2 regions of the Bacillus sp. PK6-025 genome follow, and region 1 is predicted to be linked to the other one. Evidence: riboswitches for the same ligand, from Rfam matches in the RefSeq annotation. Region 1 holds a riboswitch; the other holds the start of a gene.
What was found. A riboswitch is a leader RNA that binds a small molecule or an ion and turns the genes downstream of it on or off. The one in region 1 is predicted to bind thiamine pyrophosphate.

Region 1 (4,216 bases):
CCGAAAAGCTGTGGAAGCTTCTCCACACAGAGGACTTCGTGCCGGCGCTGGGCGCTTTGACCGGAAATCAAGCCATGCAGCAAGTAAAAGCCGGATTGAAAGCGATTTATTTAAGCGGTTGGCAGGTGGCGGCCGATGCCAATTTGTCAGGGAGCATGTATCCTGACCAAAGCCTTTATCCGGCAAACAGCGTGCCGGAAGTCGTCAAAAAAATCAACCGTACGCTGCAGCGCGCCGATCAAATTCACCATATGGAAGGAAAAGAAGACATCGATTGGTTTGCTCCGATTGTGGCCGACGCTGAAGCGGGCTTCGGCGGACAGCTGAATGTGTTCGAGCTGATGAAAGGTATGATTGAAGCCGGCGCCGCGGGAGTTCACTTTGAAGACCAGTTGTCGTCTGAGAAAAAGTGCGGGCATTTGGGCGGGAAAGTGCTGCTTCCGACGCAAACGGCGGTGCGTAATTTGATTGCCGCGCGCCTCGCCGCAGACGTGATGGGAGTCCCGACCATTCTTATTGCCCGTACGGACGCGAATGCGGCCGACCTGATCACAAGCGACGTCGATTCATATGATGCGCCGTTTTTGACGGGAGAGCGAACAGCGGAAGGGTTCTTCAAAACAAAGCCGGGTCTTGATCAGGCGATTGCGAGAGGTTTGGCGTATGCGCCGTATGCCGATTTGATCTGGTGTGAAACGTCTGAGCCGAATATTGAAGAAGCCCGCCGGTTTGCACAGGCGATCCATGAAAAATTCCCGGGCAAACTGCTCGCCTACAACTGCTCCCCTTCGTTCAACTGGAAGGCCAAACTGGATGACAACACCATCTTGAACTTCCAGAAACAGCTCAGTGAAATGGGCTATAAATTTCAATTTGTCACACTGGCAGGCTTCCACGCCTTAAACCACGGCATGTTTGAATTGGCCCGCCAATATAAGCACCGCGGAATGGCGGCGTATTCTGATCTGCAGCAGGCCGAGTTTGCCAGCGAAGTCCACGGCTATACGGCGACAAGGCATCAGCGCGAAGTCGGAACGAGCTACTTTGATGAAGTCGCCCAGGTTGTGACAGGCGGGACTTCATCAACCACTGCACTGAAGGGATCGACTGAAGCGGAACAATTTCAATCCTAAAAACGTAAAAAGCCGCCCGTCATGGGGCGGCTTGCTTGTTGTCTATCAAGTTAGCAATTGACATCATTGGAAGGGGCGGTAAAAGGGTTTTCCCTAATAACAGTCAGTGTCTGATGATTTTTGTTGTTTCTTTTGGCCGGCCGGTTGTCTTTGCTGAAAGAATAGAACAAATACACAGCCATTGTCAAAATCAAGATAAACATCATCATAAATATCCCCTCCAAATTTTTTTGTCTTCACTATATTAGACGAACAAGCCTGCAAAAGGTTTCAGAAAATTAACATTTTTCCATAAATATTTTTACCCGCTGCATCTTCTGTATGAAACCCGGCGGTTCTATACAAGAATAAAACTGAAAAACTCAGGTTGACATCATAATCATTGATGTGTAGAGTAAAAGTTAATGTAATAGGAAGTCCACTAGGGGAGCCGTAAGCCGGCTGAGACAAGAAGCGATCTTGGACCCTTTGAACCTGATCTAGTTCATACTAGCGTAGGGAAGTGGAGCCGGTGTCTTTATGATTTCATCATACAAAGGCCGCTCCATTTTGGGGCGGCTTTTTTGCGTAAAAAGCGGCTCGCTCCCCCTGTGCCTTCCTTATAAAACCGATTGCTGAGGAGGCTATCTACATGAGTTTTTCTGCAGAACTTCGCCGCGAGGCAGACCCTATTTTTGAAGCCATTTTTGAGCATCCGTTTGTATTGGGACTGGCGTCCGGCAAGCTGAAAAAGGAGCAGCTTATTCATTATGTGAAGCAAGATTACGAGTATTTGAACGCTTTTATTCAAATCTACGGAATTGCAATTTCCAAGTGTCAAAACCGGAAAGACATGGAGATGTTTCATGAGCAGATTTCATTTGTATTAAACAGCGAAGTGCACCCGCACAACAACCTGTGCCGGGCCGCGGGGGTGGAGTATGAATCTCTGCAGGGCTATCCGCTTGCGCCTTCTGCCCATCATTATATCCACCATATGCTGACGACGGCGCACGAAGGCACGCTGGGAGAGATATTAGCCGTCTTGCTGCCTTGTCCGTGGACATATTGGGAGATCGGAAAAAAACTGATGATGGACGTTCAGCCTGACCCGTCGCATCCATTTTATGACTGGATCTGTTTTTACGGAGACAGAACCGATTCAATCACGACGAAGTTTTGCGCCCGCCTGGATGAATGGGCCGAAACAGCGGGCAAGGCTGAAAAAGAAAAAATGAAGGAGCTTTTTTTGCAAAGCTGTCAGCTTGAATACGGCTTTTGGGAGATGGCTTATACAGTTGAAGATTGGCCTGTGGAAATGGAGGCGGTGAGACGATGAATTGGAACATGAAAGAAGTCGTGATGGCAGTGATCTTGTCCGTTGCATGCGGCGTCATTTACTTAGGATGGTCCACCTTGTGGATCCCTGTTTCAGCTATTGTCGGGCCTGTCGGAGCGAACTTTATGTTCGGCATTTGGGTGATCGCCAGCCCGATTGTCGCTTATATCATCCGTAAACCGGGTGCGGCGCTGATTGCCGAGACGGCAGCTGCGGCGGTCGAACTGCTGACCGGAAGCCACTTTGGACTGTCAGCATTATTAATCGGTGTGTTCCAGGGAGCCGGTGCGGAAATCGCGTTTGCGATCTTTCGCTATAAGCGTTACAACTTGTTTACCCTTATGCTTTCCGGTGCGCTTGCCGCGGTCGGAAGCATGACATACAGCCTGATGGCGAACGGTTTTGCCTACTATACGACGCAAACGCTGATCATGACGCTTATCATCCAAATCATCAGCGGCATTGTACTCGGCGGCTGGCTGGCAAAAGCCGTTGTCGAAGCGCTTGCGAAAACGGGAGTCCTGAATCAGTATGAGATCATGAAGGAACAGCGGAAGAAGGATGATGCCGATGCGTTCATTTCTCGGATGCAGTAACCTTTCCGTCCGTTTTTATCATCGTCCTGAAACAGTCCTAGACCGGGTCTCGCTGTCGATTGGGCAGGGAGAGAAAGTGCTGATACTCGGTCCGAGCGGAAGCGGCAAATCGACACTGTTGTCCGTGCTTTCCGGCATCATTCCTGAACATGTCGAAGCTGAGGTCAGCGGAGAGGTCAATCGCAGAAAGAGCGCCGGCGTTATGTTTCAGGATCCGGATTCGCAGTTCTGCATGCTTCATGTTGATGAGGAAATCGCTTTTAGCCTAGAAAACCGGTCCGTCTCCCCAAAAGATATGGACGGCATCATCTCGGAGCTGATGGAGCAAGTCGGATTAAAGATAGATAAGAAAACGCCGATCGAAACCTTGTCAGGCGGTATGAAGCAGAGACTGGCATTAGCGTGCCTGCTCGCTCTGGAGCCTGAAGTGCTGTTTTTTGACGAGCCGACGGCGCAGCTGGACCCGGCCAGCCGGAAAGACATCTTTGCCTTGCTTCGTAACGTTTCACGAAAAAGCGGACAGACGATGGTGTTCGTCGAACACGTGCTGGACGGCTGTATCGAGTGGATGGACCGCGTCATTCTTTTCAATGGAAAGGGACAGATCATCGCTGACGGAAAGCCGGAAGAAATCGTGAAACATTTTCAGCCGGAGATGAAAGCGGCGGGCATCTGGCAGCCGAAACTGTACCCTGCGGTATGGGAAGATGTCATCACACAAGATGATCATCCGCTCGCCGTCAAGCTCTCTTCTACATTGAAAATGAAAGAGGAGGAGGCGAAAAACAGGCCTGCAGCTGACAGAGACATATTGATCCGCGCAGACGACGCGGCGATCGGCTATCGGAAAAAGATCGTTGCCGACGGCATCACCCTTGAGATTCCAAGGGGAGAATGGATTTCGGTCATCGGCGAGAACGGGAGCGGAAAGAGTACGTTTTTAAAAAGTCTGATCAGGCTTGAAGCCGTCAAAAAAGGGCGCCTTTATCTTGAGGATCGGGAGCTGAAGAAATGGTCCGACCGGACGCTCTATGAGAAGGCCGGCTTTGTCTTTCAAAATCCCGAGCTTCAATTTATTCGGGACACGGTGTTTGACGAGATCGCGTTCGGGGCGAGGCAGCGGGGATGGCCGGAGGACCGGGTCGAAAAGAAAACGGCTGAATTGCTGC
Region 2 (4,216 bases), 880 kb from region 1:
TACTCACCCGTCCGCCGCTAACATCAGGGAGCAAGCTCCCATCTGTCCGCTCGACTTGCATGTATTAGGCACGCCGCCAGCGTTCGTCCTGAGCCAGGATCAAACTCTCCATGAAGTTTGATAATGACTACGCACAACATGTGTGCGATTTATTTAATGAATTAACAGGTACGTTTTGTCTTGTTTAGTTTTCAAAGATCATTTCCGCCTCTCGAAGAAGCGACTTTACTAATATAACATTCTATCATCGTGAATGTCAACAACTTTTTTCAAAAGATTTTCGAAGTTGTTTTTATAAAGCCTCCTTTTTAGGGGCGGATACTAATATAACATCTATTTTCGTTTTTCACAATAGCTTTTTTAAAAAAATAATAATCAAATGATTTGGACTCAGATGATTCCTGATCATCTCGACCTCAGGCAGTTGACAGCATTTATTTCTTCTTACTGCTTTCTTCTATATAAAAGTATACAGCGGTCTTTAAAAATTGATTTACTAAAGCTGCACATGGTCCAAAGCTTCGAGGATGACATTAAACTCTCCGTTATCAGCTTTTACTTGAATAAAAAGCTCCTCATTCCGGAGCTTTGTAACAGAATATATATTCTTCTCATTTTCATTCACGCTGGTTGGCGGATAAAGATTGTGCAGCCTACCTTTTCAGCTTGGCGGTCGAATGTCTGACAACCAGTTCAGGTTTGTAGACGGTGGAATGTTCAAGCTGATTCGTGTTGCGTCCCTCAACTTTGGCAATCATCCATTTTGCCGCCTCAATCCCCATCTGCATTTTCGGATGAGTGACTGACGTCAGCTTCACTTCAGATGCCTCGCTCAAATGTGAGTTGTCATATCCGACAATCGAAATGTCTTCCGGCACTTTCAAACCGAATTCCCTCACGACATCCAACACCAAAAGCGCTATCTCGTCATTATAGCAGAATATGGCAGTCGGACGGTCTGATGAAGAAAGCCGCTTCCTGGCTTCAGCTATCGTTTTTTGTTTTTTGTTCTCTGTTGTGTACGTCACGACCATTTCAGGGTAAAACGACAAGCCGTTTTCTCTGAAAGCACGGATAAATCCTTTCATCCGGTTGGCGCCCTGCATATCGTCCTGTTTAAAGAAACCGAACACTTTTTCATGGCCGAGTTTAATCAAATGCTCAGTGGCGATAAAGCCGCCGTGTTCATCATCCAAAATGAAATGGGGCGGATTTAGCTCCTGATAAAATTGGTTAATCATCAAATACGGAATATGATGTTGTTCAAGCGTCAGATAGTAACTTAAATTCGGGTTAAAGCTTCCTGTTTTCGTCGGCTCCACGATCAACCCAGCAATTTTTTTATCGAGCATATTCACAAGGCATTGTTTTTCTTTTTCAATGTCATTATTGGTGCTCGCGACGACAAGGGTGTATCCTTCGCTGGACAGTGACGATTCGATTCCTCTTATAATAGAAGGAAAAATGTAATCCGAAAGGTAAGTCGTAATAACCCCGATCATCTTATTTCTTTCCCTTCCTTTTTCAGAAAGCTGAAGACGGTGAGAGCAATACGTCCCTGAGCCCTGCTCTCTGTATAAAAGCCCTTCATGAACAAGGTCGCCAATCGCTTGCCGGATCGTGTGCCTGCTTACATCAAATATTTTCATCAATTCGTTTTCCGAATGAATTTTTTCCCCCGGCTTCACTTTGCCTTCATATATCCACGATTTAATTTTATTTTTCACCATGCTGTATTTTGTAGGTTCACTCATCAGATCAACCCTTTACTGATCTTGTACGTACGAATACGTTCTATTATAAAGGAAAAGATGTTTGCATTGCTACATATTGGAGAAATTAAGCAAAATTTTTCGAAAAATCAGCTTGTCGTCCGTTTCTTTTTTTAGTATAGTAGAATATAACTAAATAACTTGATGACCACAAGGGGAGCCTCGAGGCTGAGAGTGAACGACCGTTCTGACCCTTTGAACCTGTTAGTTAACGCTGGCGTAGGGATGTGGCAAAGTCATTTCTAATTGCATCCAAAGCAGTGCGTGGAAAACTTTCCTACTCCTTCCCCGCATTGCTTTTTTTATTGGGAAAGAAGTCCAGTATCCCTTTGTTCATCAAAAGTGAGGGTTATGATGAATCAATCTAAACAACTTGTACAGCTGATTGAAATTGCGTTTATGACAGGAATAGCACTTATACTTGATATGGTGTCCGGAATGTTTTTAAAAATGCCTCAAGGCGGTTCAATCGCCGTCATGATGATTCCGATCTTCCTGATTTCCTTTAGATGGGGGCTGAAGGCAGGGCTGGCAACCGGGTTTTTAGCCGGATTGCTTCAGTTTGTCACTGGAGGATTTTACGTTTATCATCCTCTGCAGCTTCTTCTTGATTATTTTATCGCGCCTACAGCCGCGGGAATCGGCGGCTTTTTTGCCGGATCGATCAGAAATGCTTCAGTCGAGAAACAAAAAGGAAAGATCATTTTCTATGTTACGCTGGCCGTCTTTCTCGGAAGCGGACTGAAATTTCTCGCTCATGTCATCAGCGGCGCTGTCTTTTTTGGAAACTATGCGCCTGAAGGCACTCCGGTATGGATTTATTCCTTGGTATATAATGGAACATATATGCTTCCGTCTTTCATTGTCTGCACAATTGTCCTTTGTTTACTGCTGCTAACCGCGCCAAAACTCTTGGAAAACAGATCAGACATGAGATAGCATAAAAAACAGCGGACTCGCCTGAGATTCCGCTGTTTTTTTATGATTTAATCAAATCTGCGACCAATATATACCGCTCCGGTGCTGAACCGATAAAGTCAAAAGGATAGCAGGTGGAAACCGTCAATGTTGCTCTCGGCTTTGGTACAATCACCGTCCGGTCATCCGCATCCACGATCCGCACCTTTTTCACTTTGTATGTAAAAGTTCCGTAGGAAGCTTCAACAATTAACTGATCGCCCTTCCCCACTCGGCCGAGTTTTCGGAAAACCGTATCCCGGTGGCCTGATAAAACCGAGTTGTCATCTTCTCCAGGCAGAACGGAACCAGCGAAATGGCCCACGCCTTTTTGCAGCTCGTCTTCATCTGTCCCGTGATATATAGGAATCCTTGCATTGATTTTCGGAATGACAAGATCACCGATTTTCTCCCCGGTTTTAAATGTTTGATCAATCACCGTTTTTTCTTTTTTCGCCGTCTGAATCGGAGGTTTTTCAGGCTTTTCTTCTTCTTTCATCTGCTGAAATGAAAAAAGAGCGTAGCCGTGCATTAACTTGAACACATTCGTTGTTGTAAAATAAGCGCCGCACACAACCATCACAATAGCTGCGAGCCAGATGATTTTTTTTCGATGTGCCTTAATTTCCTTTCACTCCTTATAAAAACTTCCCATTCTCTACATAATTAGAATGGGAAGTGACATGTTAAGCCGCTTTGCGAAGCCTTCTGATCATGAAGAATCCGCCAAACATCAGAACGGCGCCTAAGATCGACCATTCCGCGTAATGCCCGGCTGTCTTTGGAAGCTTTGCACCTTTAACCGTCTTTTTCACATGAGATGGCTTTGAATCATGTTTGACAGCCGTTTGGGTTTGCTTCACTTTTGACCCTGTATCATGAATTAAATCAGATCCGATCATGTCAGGCGTCAGCAATACATCCAAAATGAAGTTGCCTTGCAGATCGTATACTTCCACCAGAAGGCTTGCTCCCTTCAGATCTTCCGCGCTGACAAGCGTTGTCAAAGACACTTCTTTTTTCTTTCCGTCTTTAACAAGATAGTATTTTGTTTTCACTTCAAGCGTCTTCTGAAGATCGTTTAAAATGGATAGCATTTCAGCGATATCCTGAGCTGAGAGCTCTGATACAGACTCGAAATCGGCTACCGTTTCAAGACGTTCTCCAAGAGCCATCAAATCATTTTCAAGGTTTGGATTTTTATCGCGCACCTTTCGGAGATGATTCACGAGCCTTTCCCACTCCTGATCATCCACACCCAATTCTTGAAACAGGTTCCCGATCTGAAAATCGTCTTCTTCATATGTCACAGTGAAAAGCGCATCGTCCAATTCGTATTCAAACATAAACACGTCGAGAATGTTTTGGCCGCTTTCCATATAGCCATTTTCAACAAAAAGGTCAGCCGCTTCTTTTTCGCTCAATCCGTATTCTTTTAAATAGGATGCCAAAAGTTGATTAGTCAGTCTTTCCCCTAAAAAATCTTT

Region 2: linked by a shared signal. The riboswitch ahead of thiT (energy-coupled thiamine transporter ThiT) and the one ahead of tenA (thiaminase II) in region 1 are both predicted to bind thiamine pyrophosphate.

Annotation. Positions count from the first base shown of each region.
Region 1 covers NZ_CP096509.1:4,191,083-4,195,298, reverse strand. The annotation lists gene aceA (isocitrate lyase) at 1-1,133, shown strand, start outside; gene M1D67_RS21415 (hypothetical protein) at 1,184-1,342, opposite strand; TPP riboswitch at 1,547-1,651, shown strand; gene tenA (thiaminase II) at 1,765-2,451, shown strand; gene M1D67_RS21405 (ECF transporter S component) at 2,448-3,047, shown strand; gene M1D67_RS21400 (ABC transporter ATP-binding protein) at 3,022-4,216, shown strand, end outside.
Region 2 covers NZ_CP096509.1:3,306,784-3,310,999, forward strand. The annotation lists rRNA gene M1D67_RS16955 (16S ribosomal RNA) at 1-115, opposite strand, end outside; gene M1D67_RS16960 (GntR family transcriptional regulator) at 654-1,754, opposite strand; TPP riboswitch at 1,916-2,015, shown strand; gene thiT (energy-coupled thiamine transporter ThiT) at 2,127-2,711, shown strand; gene M1D67_RS16970 (class D sortase) at 2,752-3,309, opposite strand; gene M1D67_RS16975 (processed acidic surface protein) at 3,416-4,216, opposite strand, start outside.